One region of the Streptomyces sp. DSM 120436 genome, then DNA from elsewhere that is predicted to be linked to it. Evidence: predicted binding sites of a transcription regulator. Region 1 holds the regulator's gene; the other holds the start of a gene.
The links. The regulator HrcA, encoded in region 1, represses chaperone genes, less so after heat shock. The targets are predictions, from matches to a motif close to TTNGCACTCNGNNNNNCNGAGTGCNAA.
Positions count from the first base shown of each region.

Region 2: groL (chaperonin GroEL) is a predicted target of HrcA. The motif match lies at 5,254-5,280, and genes of this name have one in related genera.

Region 1 covers NZ_JBSKBS010000001.1:104,717-112,157, forward strand. The annotation lists gene ACWH4W_RS00480 (S41 family peptidase) at 1-114, opposite strand, end outside; gene ACWH4W_RS00485 (hypothetical protein) at 160-705, opposite strand; gene ACWH4W_RS00490 (16S rRNA (uracil(1498)-N(3))-methyltransferase) at 830-1,570, opposite strand; gene ACWH4W_RS00495 (nitronate monooxygenase) at 1,567-2,679, opposite strand; gene dnaJ (molecular chaperone DnaJ) at 3,262-4,401, opposite strand; gene hrcA (heat-inducible transcriptional repressor HrcA) at 4,402-5,418, opposite strand; gene ACWH4W_RS00510 (MBL fold metallo-hydrolase) at 5,571-6,299, shown strand; gene ACWH4W_RS00515 (DUF3097 domain-containing protein) at 6,334-7,143, shown strand; gene hemW (radical SAM family heme chaperone HemW) at 7,291-7,441, opposite strand, start outside.
Region 2 covers NZ_JBSKBS010000001.1:995,141-1,002,581, forward strand. The annotation lists gene ACWH4W_RS04460 (MurR/RpiR family transcriptional regulator) at 1-306, shown strand, start outside; gene murQ (N-acetylmuramic acid 6-phosphate etherase) at 385-1,320, shown strand; gene ACWH4W_RS04470 (hypothetical protein) at 1,370-1,939, shown strand; gene ACWH4W_RS04475 (NADH:flavin oxidoreductase) at 2,107-3,234, opposite strand; gene groL (chaperonin GroEL) at 3,468-5,090, opposite strand; gene ACWH4W_RS04485 (cold-shock protein) at 5,794-5,997, opposite strand; gene ACWH4W_RS04490 (ubiquitin-like small modifier protein 1) at 6,427-6,702, opposite strand; gene thrC (threonine synthase) at 6,814-7,441, opposite strand, start outside.

The sequences.
Region 1 (7,441 bases):
ACCGTCGAGCGGGGCGAGCCACACGTCGTCCTCGGCGGTGAAGGCGACCAACTCGCCGTGCGGGTGCGGAAACCGGAGGTATGCGCTGGATGCGACCGATGCAGGCTGTGTCACCCGATCACCCTAGGGGGGCGCGTCCGGTCCGGCCAGGGGTTCGGATCACTTGCCCTCGACGGGGCGACAGGAGGGGTACTGGTCGCACCACACCGTCGTGGTGACGGTCACGGTCACGGTGGGCCGCGGGCCGCGCTGTGCCGGCTCGCCCACGGGGGGCGGGCTCTCGGAGTCGCAGTCGCCCAGTCCCTCGACGTGGAACACCTGCCGGCCGTCCACCTTCGCGGTGATGTCCCCCCGGATGCAGGCGTTGTCGACGGCGTGGGTGACCCGTCCGGTGACGGTGATCTCCTTGCCGCCCTCGGTCTCGCCCTCGCAGTCGACCGAGGCGGCGGTCCTCTCCGAGCCCGGCGAGGCGGAGGACCCGCCCCGGTCGCCGAACGACGCGTTGCAGGTGAGCCAGCGGACCCTGTCCTTCTGCCGGTTGAGCTCCTCGGTCACGGTCCCGTCGGTGGTGAGCGCGACGGCCGCGGAGCTGAGGTCGCCGCCCTCGCAGGCCGTGACGCCGGTGACGGCGGCCACGGCGAAACCGGCGGCGACCGCGAGTCGCCGCCCTCGTGTTCCCCGCGGGAACCTTGTCATCGCCCCCATGTACGGCAGCGTGCCACCGCCGCCCGCGCGGCGGTAGGGCGCATTGGGCCACGCTTGGCGCCCCCGGCACACCCCCTCCGGCGGTCACGGAGCGGGGTCCGGAGCGAGTCCCCGTGACGTGAGGTCAGGACCAGCGTCCGGTGCGTCCCAGCAGCAGCGCCGCCGCGGCCGTCCCCGCCGTGGACGTCCGCAGCACGCTCCGCCCCAGCCGGTACGCCCGCGCCCCGGCGCTCTCGAACAGCGCCAACTCCTCGGGGGACACCCCGCCTTCGGGACCGACGACCAGCACGATCTCGCCGGAGGCGGGCAGCGGAACCGTGGCCAGCGGCTCGGTCCCGCTCTCGTGCAGCACCGCCGCGAAGTCCGCTTCGGCGAGAAGTGAGGCGACCCCCTTGCCCGTCGCCGCGTCCGCGACCTCCGGGAACCGCACCCGACGCGACTGCTTGCCCGCCTCCCGGGCGGTGGCCCGCCACTTGGCGAGGGACTTGGCGCCCCGCTCGCCCTTCCACTGCGTGATGCAGCGCGAGGCCGACCACGGCACGATCGCGTCGACACCGACCTCGGTCATGGTCTCCACGGCCAACTCGCCCCGGTCGCCCTTGGGCAGCGCCTGCACGACGGTCAGCCGGGGCGTCTGCGCCGGCTCCTCGACGACCTCGCCGAGCCGGACGATCAGCCGGTCCTTGCCCTCGGCGCCGTCCACCTCGCCCGCGGCCCAGCGGCCCGCGCCGTCGGTGAGGACGATCTCCTCGCCGGCCCGCAGCCGCTTCACGGCGACGGCGTGGCGTCCCTCGGGTCCGTCGAGCACGTAGCGGCCGGTGCCGTGCGTGTCGAAGTGGTCGACGACGAAGACGGGGGCGGTCATCGGGCGCCTCCCGTCAACGCCGCGCGGGCGGCGGCCAGTTCGGCGACGAGCACGTCCACCAGCTGTCCGGCGGGCAGTGCGCGGGCCATGCGGTGGCCCTGCCCCGCCCACAGCGCGAGCCCCTGCGCGTCCCCGGCCTCGGCGGCGGCCTTGCGCAGCGGCGCGGTCAGGTGGTGGACCTCCGGGTAGGCGGCGGGGGCGTACGGGCCGTGCTCGCGCAGGAAGCGGTTGACCAGGGCGCGCGCGGGGCGGCCGGTGAAGGCGCGGGTGAGCTCGGTGCGGGCGTGAAGGGGGTCGGTGAGGGCCTGCTTGTGCAGGGCGTGCGCGCCGGACTCGTGGGCGGCGACGAAGGCCGTGCCGAGCTGGGCCGCGCTGGCGCCGGCGGCGCACACGGCGGCGATCTGGCCGCCGCGCATGATGCCGCCGGCGGCGACGACGGGGATGCCGACGGACTCGCGGACCTGGGCGACCAGGGACAGCAGTCCGATGCCGCCGCCGTCGGTCTCCGGGACGTCGCGGTGGGTGCCCTGGTGGCCGCCGGCCTCGACGCCCTGGGCGATCACCGCGTCGGCGCCGGCCCGTTCCACGGCGCGGGCCTCCTCGGGGGTCGTGGCGGTGACCAGGGTGAGGGTGCCGACGCGGTGCAGCGCGTCGATCACCTCGCGGGCCGGCACGCCGAAGTGGAACGACACGACCGGCACGGGGTCGTCGAGCAGCACGGCGAGCTTGGCGTCGTAGCCGTCGTCACGGCCGCTGTCGGGGTCGCCCAGCTCCGTCCCGTACCAGGAGGCCTCGCCGGCCAGCTGGTGGGCGTAGACGCCGACGGCGGCGTTGGAGGGCGCGGCGTCGGCCGCTCCGGCGGCGCCGGTGCTCGCACCGGGAGTCTCGGGCTGGGGCAGGAAGAGGTTGACGCCGAAGGGGCGGGAGGTGAGTCCTCGCAGCTGCTTGATCTCCTGGTACATCCCGTCCGCGGTCTTGTACCCGGCGGCCAGGAAACCGAGCCCGCCCGCCTCGGACACGGCGGCGGCGAGCTGCGGCACCGATACGCCGCCCGCCATGGGCGCCTGCACGATCGGGTGCGGGAAGAGATCGGTCAGTACGGAGGACATGACCGCATGGTGTCACGTCCCCCGACCAACTCCGAAGCGGCCCTTCCCTTGGCATAAGCCACTTTTCGCCGGGCCGCCGAACACGGTGGCGGCCCTTCGCGAGGGGCCTGGTCAGCGGCCGTTGACGCGCCCGTCAGGCGGGGGAACGGCCCCCGCTGACCCGGCCCACCGTGCTTCCCCGGGGGACACCCCCCGGCGCACGCACACCGGTCACCGCCCGTTGAACGCGTCCTTCAACCGCGAGAACAGCCCCTGCTGACCGTGCTTCCCCGGGGAACGACCCCCGGACCCCCGGCAGCACGACCCGACCCCGGCGCACGCACACCGGTCACCGCCCGTTGAACGCGTCCTTCAACCGCGAGAACAGCCCCTGCTGACCCGGCTGACCGTGCTTCCCCGGGGAACGACCCCCGGACCCCCGGCAGCACGACCCGACCCCGGCGCACGCACACCGGTCACCGCCCGTTGAACGCGTCCTTCAACCGCGAGAACAGCCCCTGCTGACCCGGCTGACCGTGCTTCCCCGGGGAACGACCCCCGGACCCCCGGCAGCACGACCCGACCCCGGCGCACGCACACCGGTCACCGCCCGTTGAACGCGTCCTTCAACCGCGAGAACAGCCCCTGCTGACCCGGCTGGAACTGGCCCGTGGGCCGTTCCTCGCCGCGCAGCTTGGCCAGCTCGCGGAGCAGGCGCTCCTGTTCCGGGTCCAGCTTGGTCGGGGTCTGCACCTCGACGTGGACGACGAGGTCGCCCCGGCCGCCGCCGCGCAGGTGGGTGACGCCCCGGCCGTGCAGCGGGATCGACTGGCCGGACTGGGTGCCGGGCCTGATGTCGACCTCCTCCATGCCGTCCAGCGTCTCCAGCGGCACCTTGGTGCCGAGCGCCGCCGCGGTCATCGGGATGGTGACCGTGCAGTGCAGGTCGTCGCCGCGCCGCTGGAACGTCGGGTGGGGCAGCTCGTGGATCTCCACGTACAGGTCGCCGGCGGGGCCGCCGCCGGGCCCGACCTCGCCCTCGCCGGCCAGCTGGATCCGGGTGCCGTTGTCGACGCCGGCCGGGATCTTCACCGTGAGCGTGCGGCGGGAACGCACCCGGCCGTCGCCCGCGCACTCCGGGCAGGGCGTGGGCACGACCGTGCCGAAGCCCTGGCACTGCGGGCAGGGGCGCGAGGTCATGACCTGGCCCAGGAACGACCGGGTGACCTGCGAGACCTCACCGCGGCCGCGGCACATGTCGCACGTCTGCGCGCTGGTGCCGGGCGCCGCGCCCTCACCGCTGCAGGTGGTGCAGACGATCGCCGTGTCGACCTGGATGTCCTTGGTCGTGCCGAACGCGGCCTCGTCCAGCTCGACCTCGATCCGGATCATGGCGTCCTGGCCGCGGCGGGTGCGCGAGCGCGGTCCGCGCTGCGAGGCCGTGCCGAAGAACGCGTCCATGATGTCGGAGAAGTTGCCGAAGCCCCCGGCCCCGAAGCCGCCCGCGCCGCCGGCGCCGCCGGACTGGGACAGCGGGTCGCCGCCGAGGTCGTAGACCTGCTTCTTCTGCGGGTCCGACAGCACCTCGTAGGCGGCGTTGATCTCCTTGAACCGCTCCTGGGTCTTCGGATCCGGATTGACGTCCGGATGCAGCTCGCGGGCGAGCCGCCGGAAGGCCTTCTTGATCTCTTCCTGCGACGCGTCGCGGCGTACGCCGAGTACGGCGTAGTAGTCCGTGGCCACCTATGACTCCGCCAGGATCTGTCCGACGTACCGTGCCACTGCGCGTACCGCTCCCATCGTTCCGGGGTAGTCCATGCGGGTCGGTCCGACCACGCCGAGCTTGGCGACAGCCTCGCCGCCCGAACCGTAGCCGACCGACACGACGGACGTGGAGTTGAGTCCTTCGTGGGCGTTCTCGTGACCGATCCGTACGGTCACACCCGGATCCTTCGCCTCGCCGAGCAGCTTGAGGAGCACGACCTGCTCCTCCAGCGCCTCCAGGACGGGCCGGATCGTGAGGGGGAAGTCGTGGCCGAAGCGGGTGAGGTTGGCGGTACCGCCGATCATCAGCCGCTCCTCGTTCTCCTCGACGAGCGTCTCCAGGAGAGTGGAGAGCACCGTGGAGACCGTACCGCGGTCCTCGGTCTCGAAGGCCTCCGGGAGATCCTCCACCAGACCCGGCACATCGGCGAACCGGCGGCCCGCGACCCGGCTGTTGAGCCGCGCCCGCAGGTCGGCCAGGGACGCCTCGCCGAACGGCGCCGGGCAGTCGACCATCCGCTGCTCGACCCGGCCGGTGTCGGTGATCAGCACCAGCATCAGCCGCGCCGGGGCGAGGGACAGCAGCTCCACGTGTCGCACCGTCGAGCGGGTCAGCGAGGGGTACTGCACCACGGCGACCTGCCGGGTGAGCTGCGCGAGCAGCCGCACCGTGCGGGCCACGACGTCGTCGAGGTCGACGGCGCCCTCGAGGAAGTTCTGGATGGCCCGCCGCTCGGGCGGGCTCATCGGCTTGACGCCGGCCAGCTTGTCGACGAACAGCCGGTAGCCCTTGTCGGTGGGGACGCGCCCGGCACTGGTGTGCGGCTGGGCGATGAAGCCCTCCTCCTCCAGGGCCGCCATGTCGTTGCGCACGGTGGCCGGGGAGACGCCGAGGTTGTGCCGCTCGGTGAGCGCCTTCGACCCCACGGGCTCCTCGGTGCCCACGTAGTCCTGGACGATCGCGCGCAACACCTGGAGCCTGCGTTCACTGAGCATCGCGCACACCTCCAGCTGGCTTCCGCCCGGTAACGACTCTGGCACTCTTCGCACGCGAGTGCCAGACTTCCCCGGCCCAGTGTACGGCCGGGGGGTACGCCGTCGGCAAGGCCGGTCCGCCGGGCGTCGCCGTCCCCGCTAGCGTCACGGACATGACCGTGACTTGGGAAGAGGCGGGATGGGAGCGACTGGCGCCGGGGGTCGGGCGGCGCCGGCTGCCGGGGTGGGACTGCACGGCGGGGCTCGTGACGGGCGCGGACGGCGTCCTGGCCGTCGACGCGGGCTCCTCCCTCGCCGAGGGCGCGCGGTTGCGGACCGAGGCGCGGGAGCTGACCGGCCGCCGTGTGACGCATCTCGCGCTCACCCATCCCCACTTCGACCACGTCCTCGGGGCGCCGGCGTTCGCGGGCGCGGAGGTGTACGGCGCGGTGGGTCTGGACATCGCGCTCGCCGGGCGGGGGCGCGAGGAGCTGCGCGCGGACGCGGTGCGCTGGGGTCTCGACGCGCGGGCGGCGGACGAGGCGGCGGACGCGCTGGTCCCGCCCCGGCACGCGGTGTCCGGCGCGTGGACGCTGGACCTGGGCGGCGGCCGTCAGGCGCTGCTGGCGGACGTCGGCCCGGGCCACACCGCGTACGACCTGGCGGTGCTGGTGCCCGGCGACCCGGGGGTGGTGTTCTGCGGCGACCTGGTCGAGGAGTCGGGCGAACCGCAGGCGGGCCCGGACGCCGTGCCGTCCCGCTGGCCGGCCGCGCTGGACCGGCTGCTGCGGCTGGGCGGCGAGGACGCGGTGTACGTCCCCGGCCACGGAGCGGTGGTCGACGCGGCCTTCGTACGGGCCCAACGGGACACGCTGGCGGCCCGGTTCGGCGTGTCGGACTGATCGTCTCCGGGGCGATCCTCGTATCGTCGGCGGAATGCGCCAGTACTCCGCCGATCTGACCCCTCCGTGGAAGAAGCCGCAGTCCGTGCCCGAGGTGCCGGCCGAGCCGGGCCTCGTGGTGGAGGAGCCCGGCACCGGTTTCTGCGGCGCGGTGATCCGCTGCGAGGCCGGCACGGTGACCCTGGAGGACCGCTTCGGCAAGCACCGGGTGTTCCCGCTGCGGCCGCGCGGGTTCCTGCTGGAGGGCCGCGTGGTCACGCTGGTCCGTCCCCCGTCGGGCCCCGCCCGGCCCGCCCGCACGGCGTCCGGCTCGGTCGCCGTCCCCGGCGCGCGGGCACGGGTCGCCCGCGCGGGGCGCATCTACGTGGAGGGCCGGCACGACGCCGAGCTGGTCGAGAAGGTGTGGGGCGACGACCTGCGCGTCGAGGGCGTGGTCGTGGAGTACCTGGAGGGCGTGGACGACCTGCCGGCGGTCGTCGAGGAGTTCGCGCCGGGGCCGGACGCACGGCTGGGGGTCCTGGTGGACCATCTGGTCCCGGGCTCGAAGGAGTGGCGGATCGCCCAGGAGGTGACGAGCGAGCACGCGCTGGTGGTCGGTCACCCGTACATCGACGTCTGGGAGGCCGTGAAGCCGGCGTCGGTCGGGATCGAGGCGTGGCCCCGGGTGCCGCGGGGACAGGACTGGAAGACCGGGGTGTGCCGGGCCCTGGGCTGGCGGGTGGCGAACACCGGGGAGGCGTGGCAGCGGATCCTCGGCTCGGTGCGGTCGTACAAGGACCTGGAGCCTCAGCTCCTGGGGCGGGTCGAGGAGCTCATCGACTTCGTCACGGCGCCGTCGTCCTGACCGTCTTTCTCTCGCCCCCGAAACGCCGGAGGGGCTGTCAGCAGCCCCTCCGGCGTTTGAGGACGAGGCCCGAAGGGCCGAAAGGGGGTCTGGGGCGCAGCCCCAGGGACGGGACGGGGAGGGGCGGCGGGGGTGAAGGAACTCCGGTCAGTCGACCAGATCCCGGACCACGGCGTCAGCCAGGAGGCGTCCCCGCAGGGTGAGGGCGGCCCGGCCCTCCGCGAAGGGCTCGGGACGGAGCAAGCCGTCCGACAGGGCGCGCTCAGCAGCCGCACGCCCCTCCTCACGCAGGAGATCC
Region 2 (7,441 bases), 890 kb from region 1:
GGCACCACCGGCGACGTCATCGAGCCGCTCCGGGTGGCCTTCGAGCACGGGGCCACCACGGTCGCCGTCACCGGCCGCCCCGACAGCCCCGTCACGCAGTACGCCGACCACGTCCTGACCACGTCCACGGCCCGCGAGAGCGAGCTGCGCCCGGCCGCGATGTCCTCCCGCACGGGTCAACTGCTGGTCGTGGACTGCCTGTTCGTGGGCGTCGCCCAGCGCACCTACGAGGCGGCGGCGCCCGCCCTGTCGGCGTCGTACGAGGCGCTGGCGCACCGGCACCGGGCGACCCGCAGGGGCCCGTGAGGGAAGCGCGCCCCGCGCCCGGCGCGCCCCCGTCGTACCCCGTCCGTGCCGTCCGGCCCGACCGAAAGAACACCGCCCATGACCTCCACCTCCCGCGACCGTGATCTGCGCTCCCAGCTCGAGACCCTGACCACCGAGGCGTTCCGGCCCGAGCTGGCGGAGGTCGACCGGCTGCCCACACTCGAGATCGCCCGGCTGATGAACGCCGAGGACGCCTCGGTCGCGGGCGCCGTGGCCGAGCAGGTGCCCGCCATCGCCGCCGCGATCGACGCCGTGGCGGAGCGGATGGCGCGCGGCGGGCGGCTGGTCTACGCGGGCGCGGGCACGGCGGGACGGCTGGGCGTGCTGGACGCCTCCGAGTGCCCGCCCACCTTCAACACCGACCCGGCGCGGGTCGTCGGCCTGATCGCGGGCGGCCCGGACGCCATGGTCAACCCGGTCGAGGGCGCCGAGGACTCCCCCGAACTGGCCGAGTCCGACCTCGCCGCGCTCGGCATCACCCCCGACGACACGGTGGTCGGCGTCTCCGCCTCCGGCCGCACCCCCTACGCGGTCGGCGCGGTCGCGTACGCCCGCGGGCGCGGGGCGCTCACGGTGGGGCTGTCGTGCAACCGGGGCAGCGCGCTCGCGGCGGCGGCCGAGCACGGCATCGAGGTGGTCGTGGGCCCGGAGTTCCTCACCGGCTCCACCCGCCTCAAGGCCGGCACGGCGCAGAAGCTCGTGCTGAACATGCTGTCGACGATCACGATGATCCGGCTGGGCAAGACGTACGGGAACCTGATGGTCGACGTGCGCGCCTCCAACGAGAAGCTGCGCGCCCGCTCCCGGCGGATCGTCGCCCAGGCGACGGGCGCCGGCGACGAGGCCGTGGAGCGTGCCCTCGCCGCCACGGACGGCGAGGTCAAGAACGCCATCCTGGTGCTGCTGGCCGGGGTGGACGGGCCGACGGCCGCCCGGCTGCTGGACGAGGCCGACGGGCATCTGCGGGCGGCGCTGGCGGCCGCGGGGAGCTGACCGTCCGGCGCTGGGATACTGGAGCGGTCCCCCACCCGGAGAATCCACCATGAACCACGCACAGCTCACCGCCCTCGGCCGGGCCCTGCGTGTGCTCGGTGAGCACGGCGAGGCGCTCTCCGCCGACACCCCGGACGCCCGGCTGCACGAGGTGCGGGCCGACCTGCGGCGGGCCCTGGACCTGCTGGAGGACAGCGTCACCACCGCCCCGCCCAGCACCCGCTGCGCCGAGCACCCCACGGGACCGGTCGACGAGAGCGCCCCGGACCTGTGCCTGCTCTGCGAGACCCGGCGCCGCGCCGCCCGCCGCGCCGAGTTCAACGGCCCGGCCCCGCAGGCCCGCCCCGCCGGCCCCGCGCCCTCCCGGTACGGGGTGCGCGGCGACCGCCCGCAGCCGCAGCAGCGCTGGCTGCCGGAGCTGTGGAACGGCCAGGCCTGGCAGCTGTGCGGCACCCCGCGCCGCGACCGCCGCGAGGCGGAACTCTTCGTCAAGGCCCAGCTCCGCGGCCCCCGCCCGGCGACGGCCTACCGCGTCGTCCACGAGTTCACCGACTACGAGGTCCTGCGGATATGGGGCACCCCGGTACGGATGGACATCGAGCCGATGGGCAACGCCTGAGGCGCACGGACCTCACGGCTCCCCGCCCCCTCGCCGCCCGGAACGGGGTCGCGCCGCTCCGGCCCGCCCACGGCCGGCACGGCCACCGAGGCCGCGCGTGAAAAGGCGCGGCGCCCCTGGCGGGAGGGGCGCCGCGCCTCGGCCGCCCGGACCGGGCGGGCCCGGACTCAGCTCAGCGACGTCAGCGAGGACGCGTCGTACGACGTCAGTTCGTCGAAGCGGCCGGCCAGGACCTTGGCCGCCCACTCCGGGTCCTGGAGGACCGCGCGTCCCACCGCGACCAGGTCGAACTCGTCGCGCTCGAAGCGGTCGAGGAGGTCGTCGATGCCGCGCGTTGCGGCGCCCTCGCCCAGGAAGGCGCGGCCGAACTCGCCGTCCAGGCCGACCGAGCCGACCGTGATGGCCGGCCTGCCGGTCAGCTTGCGGGCCCAGCCGGCCAGGTTGAGGTCGGAGCCGTCGAACTCGGGGAGCCAGTAGCGGCGCGTGGACGCGTGGAAGGCGTCGACGCCGGCCGTGGCGAGCGGGGTGAGGATCGCCTCCAGCTCCTGCGGGGTCTCGGCGAGCCGGGCGCCGTAGTGGTCGGCCTTCCACTGCGAGAAGCGGAAGACCACCGGGAAGCCGGGCGACACGGCCGCGCGCACGGCCCGCACGATCTCCACGGCGAACCGGGTGCGGGCCACCGGGTCGCCGCCGTAGGCGTCGGTGCGGCGGTTGGTGCCCGCCCACAGGAACTGGTCGATGAGGTAGCCGTGGGCGCCGTGCAGCTCCACGCCGTCGAAGCCGATGCGCTCCGCCGCGGCCGCCGCCTCGGCGAACGCGGCCACGACGGCGTCGATGTCGGCCTGGGTCATGGCCCGGCCGCCCTCGGCGCCGTCCAGGCGCAGCCCCGACGGACCGACCGCCGGCGCCTGCGGGAAGGGCGGCTGCCCCTGCTCGCGGACCATGCCGACGTGCCACAGCTGGGGCATGATGCGGCCCCCCGCGGCGTGCACGGCCTCCGCGACCTTCGCCCAGCCGGCGAGCTGCTCCTCCCCGTGGAACCGGGGGATGCGGTCGCTGACGCCGGCGGACGGGTGGTCGACGTACGTGCCCTCGGTGACGATCAGCCCGACCCCGGCGGCGGCCCGCCGGGCGTAGTACGACGCGACGTCCTCCCCCGGCACCCCGCCCGGCGAGAACTGGCGGGTCATGGGCGCCATGACGATGCGGTTGGGCACGGTCAGCCCGTTGAGGGCGACAGGCCGGGCCAGGACCTCGGCGGCACGTCCGGTGGCCTCGGAGGCGGTGACGGTCATGAGAGGGACTCCTCGCGCATACTGAACGGTATGTGTACGTGCATGTAACGTTCCCCTCGTCGAACCGGCGCGAGGCGGCGGGCATTCCCGCCCCTCCCCCGCCACCGTTGTGACACCCGTCACCCGCGACGCCCCCCGGGCGAGACCCCCGGACACGCCGGAGGGCGGCACCCCCCGTGCGGGGAGTGCCGCCCTCCGGACCGTCGGACGGGTCCGAACCTGACGGATCAGGCTCAGAAGTCCATGTCACCGCCCGGCATGCCGCCGCCGGCCGGGGCCGCGGCCTTCTCCGGCTTGTCGGCGATGACGGCCTCGGTGGTGAGGAACAGCGCGGCGATCGACGCGGCGTTCTGCAGCGCGGAGCGCGTCACCTTGGCCGGGTCGATGATGCCTTCCTTGACCAGGTCGACGTACTCGCCGGTCGCGGCGTTCAGACCGTGGCCCGGGGTCAGGTTGCGCACCTTCTCCACCACGACGCCGCCCTCGAGGCCGGCGTTGACGGCGATCTGCTTCAGCGGGGCCTCCAGGGCGATGCGCACGGCGTTGGCGCCGGTCGCCTCGTCACCCTCGAGCTCCAGCTTCTCGAACACCTGGGAGGCCTGCAGCAGGGCCACGCCACCACCGGCGACGATGCCCTCCTCGACGGCCGCCTTGGCGTTGCGCACGGCGTCCTCGATGCGGTGCTTGCGCTCCTTGAGCTCCACCTCGGTGGCGGCGCCGGCCTTGATGACGGCCACACCGCCGGCGAGCTTCGCCAGGCGCTCCTGCAGCTTCTCGCGGTCGTAGTCCGAGTCGCTGTTCTCGATCTCGGCGCGGATCTGGTTCACGCGGCCCTGGACCTGGTCGGCGGAGCCGGCGCCGTCGACGATGGTGGTCTCGTCCTTGGTGATGACCACCTTGCGGGCCTTGCCCAGCAGGTCGAGGGTGGCGTTCTCCAGCTTGAGGCCGACCTCCTCGGAGATGACCTCGCCGCCCGTGAGGATGGCGATGTCGCCGAGCATGGCCTTGCGGCGGTCGCCGAAGCCCGGGGCCTTGACGGCGACGGACTTGAAGGTGCCGCGGATCTTGTTGACCACCAGCGTGGACAGGGCCTCGCCCTCGACGTCCTCGGCGATGATCAGCAGCGGCTTGCCCGACTGCATGACCTTCTCCAGGAGCGGGAGCAGGTCCTTGACGTTGGAGATCTTGGAGTTGGCGATCAGGATGTACGGGTCGTCGAGGACGGCCTCCATACGCTCCATGTCGGTGGCGAAGTACGCCGAGATGTAGCCCTTGTCGAAGCGCATACCCTCGGTGAGCTCCAGCTCCAGACCGAAGGTCTGGGACTCCTCGACGGTGATGACGCCTTCCTTGCCGACCTTGTCCATGGCCTCGGCGATGAGCTCGCCGATCTGGGTGTCGGCGGCGGAGATGGAGGCCGTGGAAGCGATCTGCTCCTTGGTCTCGACGTCCTTCGCCTGCTCCAGCAGGGCGGCGGAGACCGACTCGACGGCCTTCTCGATACCGCGCTTCAGGGCCATCGGGTTGGCGCCGGCGGCGACGTTGCGCAGGCCCTCCTTGACCAGGGCCTGGGCGAGAACGGTCGCGGTGGTCGTACCGTCACCGGCGACGTCGTCCGTCTTCTTGGCGACTTCCTTGACCAGCTCGGCGCCGATCTTCTCGTACGGGTCCTCGAGCTCGATCTCCTTGGCGATGGAGACACCATCGTTGGTGATCGTGGGGGCGCCCCACTTCTTCTCGAGGACGACGTTGCGGCCCTTGGGGCCGAGCGTCACCTTCACGGCGTCCGCGAGCTGGTTCATGCCGCGCTCGAGGCCGCGCCGCGCCTCCTCGTCGAACGCGATGATCTTGGCCATGTGAAGTGGTCCCTCCAGGACTGGGGGTGATTCCTTCGGACCGCGCCCGCGCCCGCGACGGACGGCTCGCCGGCCGTGTGGTTCCTTGCCCCACGTGACCTGGCGGGCCTCACCGACCCGGTCCTTCGTTGTCACTCTCACCTTCAGAGTGCTAACGCAATGATTAGCACTCGACCCCCGAGAGTGCAAGGCGCGCTCGCGAAGCGAGTGCTCGTCGAGGGGTGGTGGCCGGGTGACGGGAGGGCGCACGGCGCGCTCGCGAAGCGAGTGCTCGTCGAGGGGTGGTGGCCGGGTGACGGGAGGGAGCACGGCGCGCTCGCGAAGCGAGTGCTCGTCGAGGGGTGGTGGCCGGGTGACGGGAGGGAGCACGGCGCGCTCGCGAAGCGAGTGCTCGTCGAGGGGTGGTGGCCGGGTGACGGGAGGGAGCACGGCGCGCTCGCGAAGCGGCACCGCACGAGAAAGATCGTGGAGGGCCGGACGGGCCAGGCGCGCCACGGGCTCGCGCCCGCGCTCAGCTCCCGGCGAACACGGCGCACGCGGCGCGTGCGCCCATGGCGCTCCTACGGCACTCCCCGGTACCTCGCGCGCCCCACCGGCCCGCCCCACCGCCCCCCGCCGGTTCCGGGCACGACGAAGGGCCCGCACCCCGGAAGGTGCGGGCCCTGTCGCCGGCAGAAGATGTCGCGTGCGGCTGGTAGCGCGTTCAGGCAGTGACGCGAACCATGTCGGCCTGCGGGCCCTTCTGACCCTGCGAGATCTCGAATTCGACCCGCTGGCCCTCTTCAAGGGTGCGGTAGCCGTCCATCTGGATGGCGCTGTAGTGGACGAAAACATCCGCACCACCGTCGACCGCGATGAAGCCGTACCCCTTCTCCGCGTTGAACCACTTGACGGTGCCCTGAGCCATGCCTAACTCCCCTATTACTGGCCCTTGCACAGATCCACACTTCGCGGACCCGGGTCAGACCTCACCCCCCAACGGTTGGGGGCGTGCGCCGGAACGCGTCGACCGCGGCTGAATGTATCTGTCCAACTGCCGTCTGCAACAGGTCAATCGGACGAGAAATCTGGACGCCACCGGTCCGGAATGTGGCCAGAATTCGTCAGAACTCAGGGCAAGTCGGGCCGGGCAAAGGAGACAAAAGCCGCGAAAGGAGCCCGCACTTTGGCTACATCCAGTCGGGTCCGCGGCAGGAATTCAGGCTTCTCGATCACCGGATCGGGAGCGTGTTCCCCAACTCTACCGCGCTCAACCTCATGGAATTGCCCCTCCGCATCTCTCACGGAGGGGGCAATGCCGTAAACGCTCGGTCACCGTCATTACCGAAGGTAATGATCAGCCCCCGGCGACCGCCGGGATGATCGAGACGCCGGCGCCGTCCGGGGTGGCCGTCTCCAGCCCCTGCTCGAAGCGCACGTCGTCGTCGTTGACGTAGACGTTGACGAACCGGCGCAGCTTGCCCTGGTCGTCCAGGACGCGGGCGGCGATGCCGGTGTGGTTCTTCTCCAGGTCCTGGATGACCTCGCCCAGGGTGGCCCCCTCGGCGGCGACCTCGGCCTTGCCGCCGGTGTAGGTGCGCAGAATGGTAGGGATACGGACGGTAACGCTCACTTTGAACCTCCGGTCAGGTGACACACCCAGGGGCGCGGGGCTGTGTTCGATGTGCGGCTGCCGCCGCGCGGGCGCGCACAGCCCCCGCCGCCCGCGGTGAAAGGTGAAGCCTCAGACGAGCCCGGCCGCACGGAACGACTCCAGGCTGGGACGGATCGTCGCGGTCAGCCCGGTCCCGGCCACCGCGTCCAGCGTCTTCAGACCGTCCCCGGTGTTCAGCACGACCGTCGTGAGGGACGGATCGAGCACCCCGTCCTCGATCAGCTTCTTCGTCACGCCGACCGTGACGCCGCCCGCGGTCTCCGCGAAGATCCCCTCGGTGCGCGCCAGCAGCTTGATCGCGTCGACGACCTGCTCGTCGGTGACGTCCTCCACCGCGCCGCCGGTGCGCCGGGCGATGTCGAGCACGTAGGGGCCGTCCGCCGGGTTGCCGATGGCCAGCGACTTGGCGATGGTGTCCGGCTTCTGCGGGCGGACCACGTCGTGGCCGGCCTTGAACGCGGTGGACACCGGCGAGCAGCCCGCGGCCTGCGCGCCGAAGATCTTGTACGGCCGGTCCTCGACCAGTCCCAGCCTGATCAGCTCCTGCAGCCCCTTGTCGATCTTCGTGAGCTGCGAGCCGGAGGCGATCGGGACCACGATCTGGTCCGGGAGCCGCCAGCCGAGCTGCTCGCAGACCTCGTACGCGAGGGTCTTGGAACCCTCCGCGTAGTACGGCCGCAGGTTGACGTTGACGAAG